One region of the Mesorhizobium sp. M1334 genome, then DNA from elsewhere that is predicted to be linked to it. Evidence: predicted binding sites of a transcription regulator. Region 1 holds the regulator's gene; the other holds the start of a gene.
The links. The regulator HrcA, encoded in region 1, represses chaperone genes, less so after heat shock. The targets are predictions, from matches to a motif close to GTTAGCACTCNCNNNNNGNGAGTGCTAAC.

Region 1 (4,452 bases):
CCTCGATATAGTCGAGATCGATGACCGGCTGGCCATCATGGATGCCGCAGGAGATCGCCGCGACGTGATCCTTAAGCACCTTGCCCAGGCTCGCCATCTGGCGGGCTTCCATCCAGCGCAGGCAGTCGTAGAGCGCCACCCAGCCGCCGGTGATCGAAGCGGTGCGCGTGCCGCCGTCGGCTTGGATCACGTCGCAGTCGACGGTGATCTGCTGCTCACCGAGCGCCTGCAGATCGACCACGGCGCGCAGGGAGCGGCCGATCAGCCGCTGGATCTCCAGCGTGCGGCCGCCTTGTTTGCCGGCCGAAGCCTCGCGGCGCATGCGCTCGCCGGTCGAACGCGGCAGCATGCCGTATTCCGCCGTCACCCAGCCCTTGCCGGAGTTGCGCATCCAGCCCGGCACCTTTTCCTCCAGGCTGGCCGTACACAGCACATGCGTGTCGCCGAACTTCACCAGGCACGAGCCTTCCGCATGCTTGGAGACGCTGCGCTCGAAGGAGATGGGGCGCATTTCGTCGAATTGGCGTTTGGAAGGGCGCATTCAGGCTTCTTTCTTTCTTCGGAATCTTGGCCGGGGAATCTTGGCCGGCTTGTAGCCGCACGGGGCGTGAGGCGCAAAGGAAAATGGACCGGTTGCGCCGACGCCGCGGAAGTCTATATCTTCGGACCGGAGGTTTTTGGCTCGAATGACCAAGGTAGTCGATCCCGGTTCGCAGTCGCCAGTGCTCTCGTCGCCGGCACTTCAACCGCCCGCGCTTCAATCGCTCGATATGCGTTCGCGCGACATCTTCCGGCGCATCGTCGATTCCTATTTGCGGGATGGCGAGCCGGTCGGTTCGCGCAGTCTGTCGCGCATCCTGCCGTCATCGCTGTCGCCGGCCACCATCCGCAACGTGATGAGCGACCTCGAGCATCTCGGCCTGATCTACGCGCCGCACATCTCGGCTGGCCGGCTGCCGACCCAGGCCGGCTTGCGCTTCTTCGTCGATGCATTCATGGAACTCGGCGACCTCTCCGACGAGGAGCGCCGCACCATCGAGGCGCAGGTGCGCGCCTCCGGCTCGGGCGCGACGCTGGAGCATATGCTGACCGAGGCCAGCCAGATGCTGTCCGGCATGTCGCGCGGCGCCGGCCTCGTGCTCGCCGCCAAAAATGAGGCGGCGCTGAAGCACATCGAATTCATCCAGCTCGAGCCGACCAAGGCGCTGGCCGTGCTGGTCTCGCAGAACGGCGACGTCGAAAATCGCGTCATCGATCTGCCCGCCGGCATCACCGTCTCGCAATTGCACGAAGCCTCCAACTTCCTCAACGCCCATATCCGCGGCCGCACCCTGGCCGAGGCCCGGGTCGAGATCGCCCGCATCAAGGAGGAGACCAGGGCAGCCCTCGACACGCTGTCGCAGGATCTGGTCGAGAAGGGCCTGGCGGTCTGGGCAGGCGCCGAAAGCGGGGTGCCTGGGCGGCTTATCGTGCGCGGCCGCGCCAATCTCCTGGAAAACGTCACCGCCCAGGCCGACATAGAATTGCTGCGGCATCTGTTCGAGGATCTGGAGACGCAGGATGGGCTGATCCAGCTCCTCGACCTCGCCGAGGAAGGCCCGGGGGTGCGCATATTCATCGGTTCGGAAAACAAGCTGTTTTCGCTGTCGGGCTCCTCGCTGGTGGTGGCACCCTATCGCGACAAGGACGCGCGCGTCGTCGGTGCGCTCGGCGTCATCGGGCCGACGCGGCTGAATTATGCGCGCATAGTACCGATGGTCGACTATACCGCGCAGCTGATTTCGCGCATGCTGCGCTAGGAGCCGCCGCGGCTTGCCGCAAGGAGAAAAAGAATGGCGCTGGAATCGTTCAAGGCCCAGATCAGCCTGCTGCTCGAGGAAATGGTCAATCAGCCTGAGGATCAGCACGAGGTGCAAGAGCAGTTGCGTGAGAAGCTGCAAGAGATGCGGGCCATGGGCCTGCCGCTGCCGGCCGATCTGGTCGCGCTGGAAAAGCGCCTCGACGACGATTTCTACGCCTCTGGCAACTGAACGGGGTTCGGCTTCAAATCCTCGTGTGCTGGACCACCGCTTGGAACGACCAATGCCGGATCCCGTTTGCCCTCTTCGAGGCAAACCTCGGAGGACGTTAATGATCCGATCTGGCGGCTTTGCGGCCGTTGCCGCTGCCCTCCTTGTCGCGACACCGGCAGCCGCCCAGCAGGCGGATCAAAAGGTGCTCAAAGGCGAAGCCGCTTTTGGCGATTGGCACGCCGACAGGCCTGGCGTCCGCCGCCTGATCGGGCCGCAAGACATGCCGGCAGCCGACCCCGCTCAATCCGCTTCGAACGGCGGCGGCGTGGCGGAACGGCCCGAAAGCGCCGAGCCAGAATTGCCGCCGGGCTTTTCGGCCGAAATGATCGCCTCCGGACTCTATAATCCGCGCGTCGTTCGCGTCGCTCCGAACGGCGACCTGTTCATCGCAAACGGCCATGCCGACCAAATACGCGTCTACCGTCTGGCCGAGGGCCGCGCCAAACCCATCGAGAAAGCGATTTTCGCCCAAGGCCTCAACTATCCATACGGCATCGCCTTCTATCCGCCAGGCGGCAAGCCGCAATGGGTCTATGTCGCAAACAGCGACAGCATCGTCCGCTTCCCCTATCGCGACGGTGACCTGAAGGCGTCCGGTAAACCAGAAACCATTGTCGCCAAAATCCCGTCGGGCGGTCACTCGACCCGCGACATCGCCTTCTCGCTTGACGGCAAAACGCTTTTTTTATCGGTTGGCTCGGACTCGAATGTCGCCGAGGACATGGACAAGCAGCCGGATGGCGGCCTTGACGCCTGGGCGAAATCAAAGCCGCTCGGGGCGGCCTGGGGCCCCGAGGAAGGCCGTGCCGATGTGCTCGCCTTTGACCCGGACGGGAAAAATCCCCGAACTGTCGCCACCGGCCTGCGCAACTGTACGGGCATGACGGTGCAGCCCGCCAGCGGCGCGTTGTGGTGCGTCGTCAACGAGCGCGACGAGCTCGGCGACAATGTGCCGTTCGAGTTTGCAACTGAAGTCAAGGACGGTGCGTTCTATGGTTGGCCTTGGTACTACATCGGCAACCACGAGGATCCGCGCCATCAGGGCGAGCGGCCAGACCTCGCCGGCAAGGCCACTGTCCCCGACGTGTTGATGCAGGCGCATTCGGCGCCAATGAACATAGCCTTCTACGACGGCAAGAACTTTCCGGCGGATTACCGGGGTGATGCTTTCGTCACCATGCATGGTTCGTGGAACCGTGGCGCCAGGACCGGCTACAAGGTGGTGAGGCTCAAATTCAGGGATGGCAAGCCGACCGGCGAGTATGAGGACTTCATGACCGGCTTCGTCATCTCGAACGACGCCGTCTGGGGCCGCCCGGTCGGTGTCGCCATGGCCAAGGACGGCTCCCTGATCGTCACCGAGGACGGTAACGGCACCATCTGGCGCGTTACCTACGAAGACGGCCGCTCCTGAGCGGCGGCGTCGCCTGCTGCGCTGGCGCAATAGAATTCGGCCGGAGGGAATTCACCCAACTTCAACATTGTGCGACAAGCGCGAACCATGACGCTCACCGGGTTCCTCGCCTATAGCGCCGCCCTCGGCATCGCCGCAGCCATCCCCGGCCCAGGCGTCACCGCGCTTGTTGCGCGTGCGCTGGGTTCCGGCTTCCGCTCGTCGCTGGCCATGTCGTTCGGGCTGATGCTCGGCGACCTGACCTATTTAACTGCCGTGGTGCTCGGCCTGGCTTTCGTCGCACAGACGTTCGGCGTGATCTTCCTGGCCATCAAATGGCTGGGCGTCGCCTACCTCGCTTTTCTTGGCTGGCGTTTCTGGACGAGCGGCATCACGCCCGAAACGGTAGAGGCGAAGAAAGGCAAAGGCGGCTTGGCATCCAGCTTTGTAGCCGGTCTCGCCGTCACACTCGGCAATCCGAAGACGATGATCTTCTATCTCGCCATCACCCCGACCATCGTCGATCTGAAGACGATCACACTGGCCGATTACGGCATCCTGGTCGCGCTCACTATCATCGTTCTGCTCGTGGTGCTGGTGCCCTATCTGGCGCTGGCGGCCAAGGCGCGCTGGTTCCTGAAGTCGCCGCGGGCGCTGAGGGCACTCAACCGCACCGCCGCCGGCTTCATGGTCGGTGCGGCGGCGGCAATTGCCGCCCGCCAGTAGATCTCTTCGCCAATCCGCCCAACGCCCTGCAAGGCGCCGGTATTCAGCACGAACGTCACTCGGATATTTTTCGAACGTGCCTATCTTGCGCGGTGGATGGCTCTATCCTATGCCCGCCCGGCTCTTGCCGCTTGACCTCTGGGAGGAAAACCAATGAACAAGCCCGCCACCCACACACACGTGCCCGGCCGCGGCCGCATCTACAATTCGATCACCGAGACGATCGGCGACACGCCGCTGGTGCGGCTGGATAAATTCGCC
Region 2 (4,452 bases), on a different contig from region 1:
CGGTTCGAATTGCGCGAAGTTGAACCGGACTTCATCCGCCGCAGGAACTGGTGGGTTGCGCCGGGAAAGCCGGCGACCATCACAAGGTCGCCTTCCTTGACGCCTTCACAGGCTATGGGTAGCCAACTCTTCGGCCGGTAAGGCACATTGTCGCGCGCATATGGCCGGGAGGAACCATCAGGAGCGACATAGGCGCGATAAAAGCCGAAGTCGCCTGTGTGGCGCGGCCACATCCAATTGTCCGTTTCGCCGCCGAAGTTTACCGATGCCGAGCGCGGGCGCATAGACAAGGCGCACGTCCTCGATTTCGAGCTTCTGCTGGAGATAGTAGGAGGCGCCGCCATAATAGGCCCCTACGTCGCAGCGGCGATTGGGCTGTCCTTCACATGCGGCGATCAGGGCCTTGCGGTTCGTGGCGAGCCGCTCATAGCGGGCAAACTCATTCAGCTTGTCCGAGACGCCCTTGAGCATTTCGGCGGTCACATCCCGCATGTCCTCGATCACATAGATTCGGCTGCCTGGCGCCGCGGGCAATTCTTCACCCAGGGCTCTTCGCCAGAAACCCGTCTGTGAGATAGTCCTGGCCCTCCTTGCGGTGGTATTGGATGGATTCGAACACGCAGTGATGATTGGTTGCGACCAGCCCTTGTGGACTGACGAACGAGGCGGAGCATCCGCCCAGTGATACGATCGCGTTGAGCGGGTCAGCGTCCAGACGGCCCAGCTGGGCGGGATCGATCTGGAGCCCATCCGCGCGCATGGCCGCGCCCACTTCCGCAGTCTGGCCCGGCATCCACATACCTTCGTCCGCCGACGTAGCCGTGACCGTCCAGAGCAAGGCGATGGCAGTTGCTTTGGCCAAACATTTCAAATTCGAGTTCATGCTGACTGTCGCGCTCATCTTGCCTCCTGTTCTCCGCAGATTGGATTGGTGACTATCGGGATGGCCGGAGTCCTGGCGCCCGCGCGGCGGCCAACACCGTAAACACCGAGTGGACCCGTTAACCGCAAGAGTCCTGATGGCGTTCACCTCTCATATTTGTCGCGCGCAACGTTTGCGGATCATCCGCTGCACCAATCGTGCCAAATGAATAAAGCCTTCAGTTACAAATGGTGAGCCGCCCCATCCATGTCCGATCTCCGACGTCTTTCACGTAAAGGGCTCGGTGCTTCCACGCTCGTGCTCTTCGCCCGTCCCTCTTCCGTCTTGACTAGCAGGAGCCTACGGCCTATCTCACTGCCGCGTTAGCACTCGCTTCTGGTGAGTGCTAACCACGCTCCGGCAACGGAGAACCGTTCAACATCCGCACCAGGGAAATCCAAAAATGGCAAAGTCGAATTTCCGGCCGCTGCATGACCGCGTGGTCGTTCGTCGGGTTGAGTCCGAAGCGAAGACCGCCGGCGGGATCATCATCCCCGATACGGCTAAGGAAAAGCCGCAGGAAGGCGAGATCATCGCCATCGGTTCCGGCGCCCGTGACGAGGTCGGCAAGCTCGTCCCGCTGGACGTCAAGGCCGGCGACCGCATCCTGTTCGGCAAGTGGTCGGGCACCGAAGTCAAGCTCAATGGCGAAGACCTTCTGATCATGAAGGAAGCGGACATCATGGGCGTCATCGGCTGACACGCCGCCGCCTTTCATCCGCACCATCCAATCTGAATTTCGGGCGAAATGCCCAGGAGTAAAAAATGGCTGCCAAAGACGTAAAATTCTCCCGCGACGCTCGTGAGCGCATGCTGCGCGGCGTCAACATCCTCGCCGACGCGGTGAAGGTCACGCTCGGCCCCAAGGGCCGCAACGTCGTCATCGACAAGTCGTTCGGCGCACCGCGCATCACCAAGGACGGCGTCACCGTCGCCAAGGAAATCGAGCTTGAGGACAAGTTCGAAAACATGGGCGCGCAGATGGTCCGCGAAGTTGCTTCGAAGACCAACGACATCGCCGGCGACGGCACCACCACCGCGACCGTTCTGGCACAGTCGATCGTTCAGGAAGGCCACAAGGCGGTTGCCGCCGGCATGAACCCGATGGACCTCAAGCGCGGCATCGACCTCGCCGTCGCCGACGTCGTCGCGACGCTGATCAAGAACGCCAAGAAGATCAAGACCTCGGAAGAGGTTGCCCAGGTCGGCACCATCGCCGGCAATGGCGACGTGTCGGTCGGCTCGATGATCGCTGAAGCGATGCAGAAGGTCGGCAATGAGGGCGTCATCACCGTCGAGGAAGCAAAGACCGCCGAGACCGAGCTTGAAGTCGTTGAAGGCATGCAGTTCGACCGCGGCTATCTCTCGCCCTACTTCGTCACCAACGCCGAGAAGATGGTTGCGGATCTGGAAGACGCCTACATTCTTCTCCACGAGAAGAAGCTCTCCAACCTGCAGGCCATGCTGCCGATCCTCGAGGCCGTCGTGCAGACCTCGAAGCCGCTGGTCATCATCTCGGAAGATGTCGAAGGCGAGGCCCTGGCCACGCTGGTCGTCAACAAGCTGCGCGGTGGCCTGAAAATCGCCGCCGTCAAGGCGCCGGGCTTTGGTGATCGCCGTAAGGCCATGCTGGAAGACATCGCCATCCTCACCGGTGGCCAGGTCATTTCCGAAGACCTCGGCATCAAGCTCGAGAATGTCGGCCTCAACATGCTCGGCCGCGCCAAGAAGGTGTCGATCTCCAAGGAGAACACCACCATCGTTGACGGCGCCGGCAAGAAGGAAGAGATCCAGGGCCGCGTCGCCCAGATCAAGCAGCAGATCGAAGAGACTACCTCGGACTACGACAAGGAGAAGCTGCAGGAACGTCTCGCCAAGCTGGCGGGCGGCGTTGCCGTCATCCGCGTCGGCGGTGCGACCGAGATCGAAGTCAAGGAAAAGAAGGACCGCGTCGATGACGCCCTCAACGCGACCCGCGCGGCCGTCGAAGAAGGCATCGTTCCCGGCGGCGGCGTCGCCCTGCTGCGCGCTTCGCTGGCCATCACCGTCACTGGCGCCAACTCCGACCAGACCGCCGGCATCGCCATCGTGCGTCGCGCGCTGCAGGCTCCGGCCCGTCAGATCGCGGCCAACGCCGGTGCGGAAGCATCGATCGTTGCCGGCAAGATCCTTGAGAACAAGGGCGCGACCTTCGGTTACAACGCCCAGACCGGCGAATATGGCGACATGATCGCCATGGGTATCGTCGATCCGGTCAAGGTTGTGCGCACGGCTCTGCAGGACGCGGCCTCGGTCGCCGGCCTGCTGGTCACCACCGAAGCCATGATCGCGGAGGCTCCGAAGAAGGAGTCGGTTGGCGGCGGCATGCCGGCTGGTATGCCCGGCGGTGGCATGGGCGGCATGGGCGGTATGGATTTCTAATCCAGCCCTCTATCAACCTACAGCGGAAAGGGCGGCAGCAATGCCGCCCTTTTTTGTGTGCCGAGCATGATCGACAGCTTTAGACGTGCAAGTCCTCTACCCAGCCTGATGGCAGCGAAGCGCAACGGCGTCGTCGTGAGACGGGGTCTGGCCGTGTCCTTTCGTTCAGCCGCTGGTCGAAACTCGTGCTGCCTTCCGCCGTGCCGTCGATCTTTACAGGGCTGCGAGAAGGCCTTGCCAACGGCTGGCAGACCCTGGTTGCGGTAGAACTCATCGCATCGTTCGAAAGGCTCCGATACCTGATCGCCTATGGTCGTCAGCTCTTTCAATTGGAACTCGTTCTTTCGGCCATGATCGTGGTCGGCCTGACCGGATTGGGACCCACGGCCTGCTCACGCTTGCCTAAAACCATCTGCAACGCTGGCGTCCGGAGACCCAGATGAGCCTGATCACGATTACAGGTCTGGATAGGCTGTCGCACGGCGCTTCCATCGCACCGCCGCCCTTCCGCTTCATCGGCCAACATCTGCGGCCGCTTGCGGAGCCGATGGCGCTGCTCGCGATTTTGGGAGTTGCTCGCCCATGCCGGCGCTGCTGACCCACGTTTCTACCGCGGCTGGAAGAGGTGGCGGCCGCGGCATGGCAGAGTTCAGCCGAGGTGGCCTTGGCTCCAATCTTCTGGCGAGCCTGGAACCCTGATCGGTTTCGTGTGTGGCAGTGTGGCGGAAACGCGTTTGGTCTGGTGATCGGATTTTCCCGCCTCATCGAACGCCTGAGAGGCTCGTGGTCGCGGTTGTATTACCGCTATTACGTGACCTGATCACGTTGACGATGCCAGCACCTTCATTGGCCACTTTCTGGACCATGTACGTCATATCAGGCTCCCCCGCCCGATCGACACGAGCCGGCTCTGTAACCAAGCCGCCGTCATATGGCGGTTCCACGACGGCACTGGCGGCAGTCGTCTTCTCAGCGGCTACAGGTGGACGTTTCAGCAGCCAACGAATCCGATGGTGGCAAGGACAGGCAGACCAAGCACCGCGTAGAAGCCGTACTCCGCTGGAGTTCGCCTCGGAAGTGGAGCGACAAGGGCCTGATTTGTCTTGCCA

Region 2: a site for HrcA is predicted at 1,245-1,273, ahead of groES (co-chaperone GroES). Genes of this name have one in related genera too.

Annotation. Positions count from the first base shown of each region.
Region 1 is NZ_JAMYLM010000007.1:208,186-212,637, forward strand. Features, by position in the region: gene rph (ribonuclease PH) at 1-541, opposite strand, end outside; gene hrcA (heat-inducible transcriptional repressor HrcA) at 687-1,799, shown strand; gene NKH17_RS16010 (hypothetical protein) at 1,833-2,030, shown strand; gene NKH17_RS16015 (PQQ-dependent sugar dehydrogenase) at 2,131-3,486, shown strand; gene NKH17_RS16020 (LysE family translocator) at 3,574-4,191, shown strand; gene cysK (cysteine synthase A) at 4,345-4,452, shown strand, end outside.
Region 2 is NZ_JAMYLM010000015.1:19,777-24,228, reverse strand. Features, by position in the region: gene NKH17_RS22670 (S46 family peptidase) at 1-233, opposite strand, end outside; gene NKH17_RS22665 (S46 family peptidase) at 178-534, opposite strand; gene NKH17_RS22660 (S46 family peptidase) at 539-901, opposite strand; gene groES (co-chaperone GroES) at 1,326-1,622, shown strand; gene groL (chaperonin GroEL) at 1,688-3,343, shown strand; partial or broken gene NKH17_RS22645 (ABC transporter permease) at 3,511-3,786, shown strand; gene NKH17_RS22640 (hypothetical protein) at 3,783-3,941, shown strand.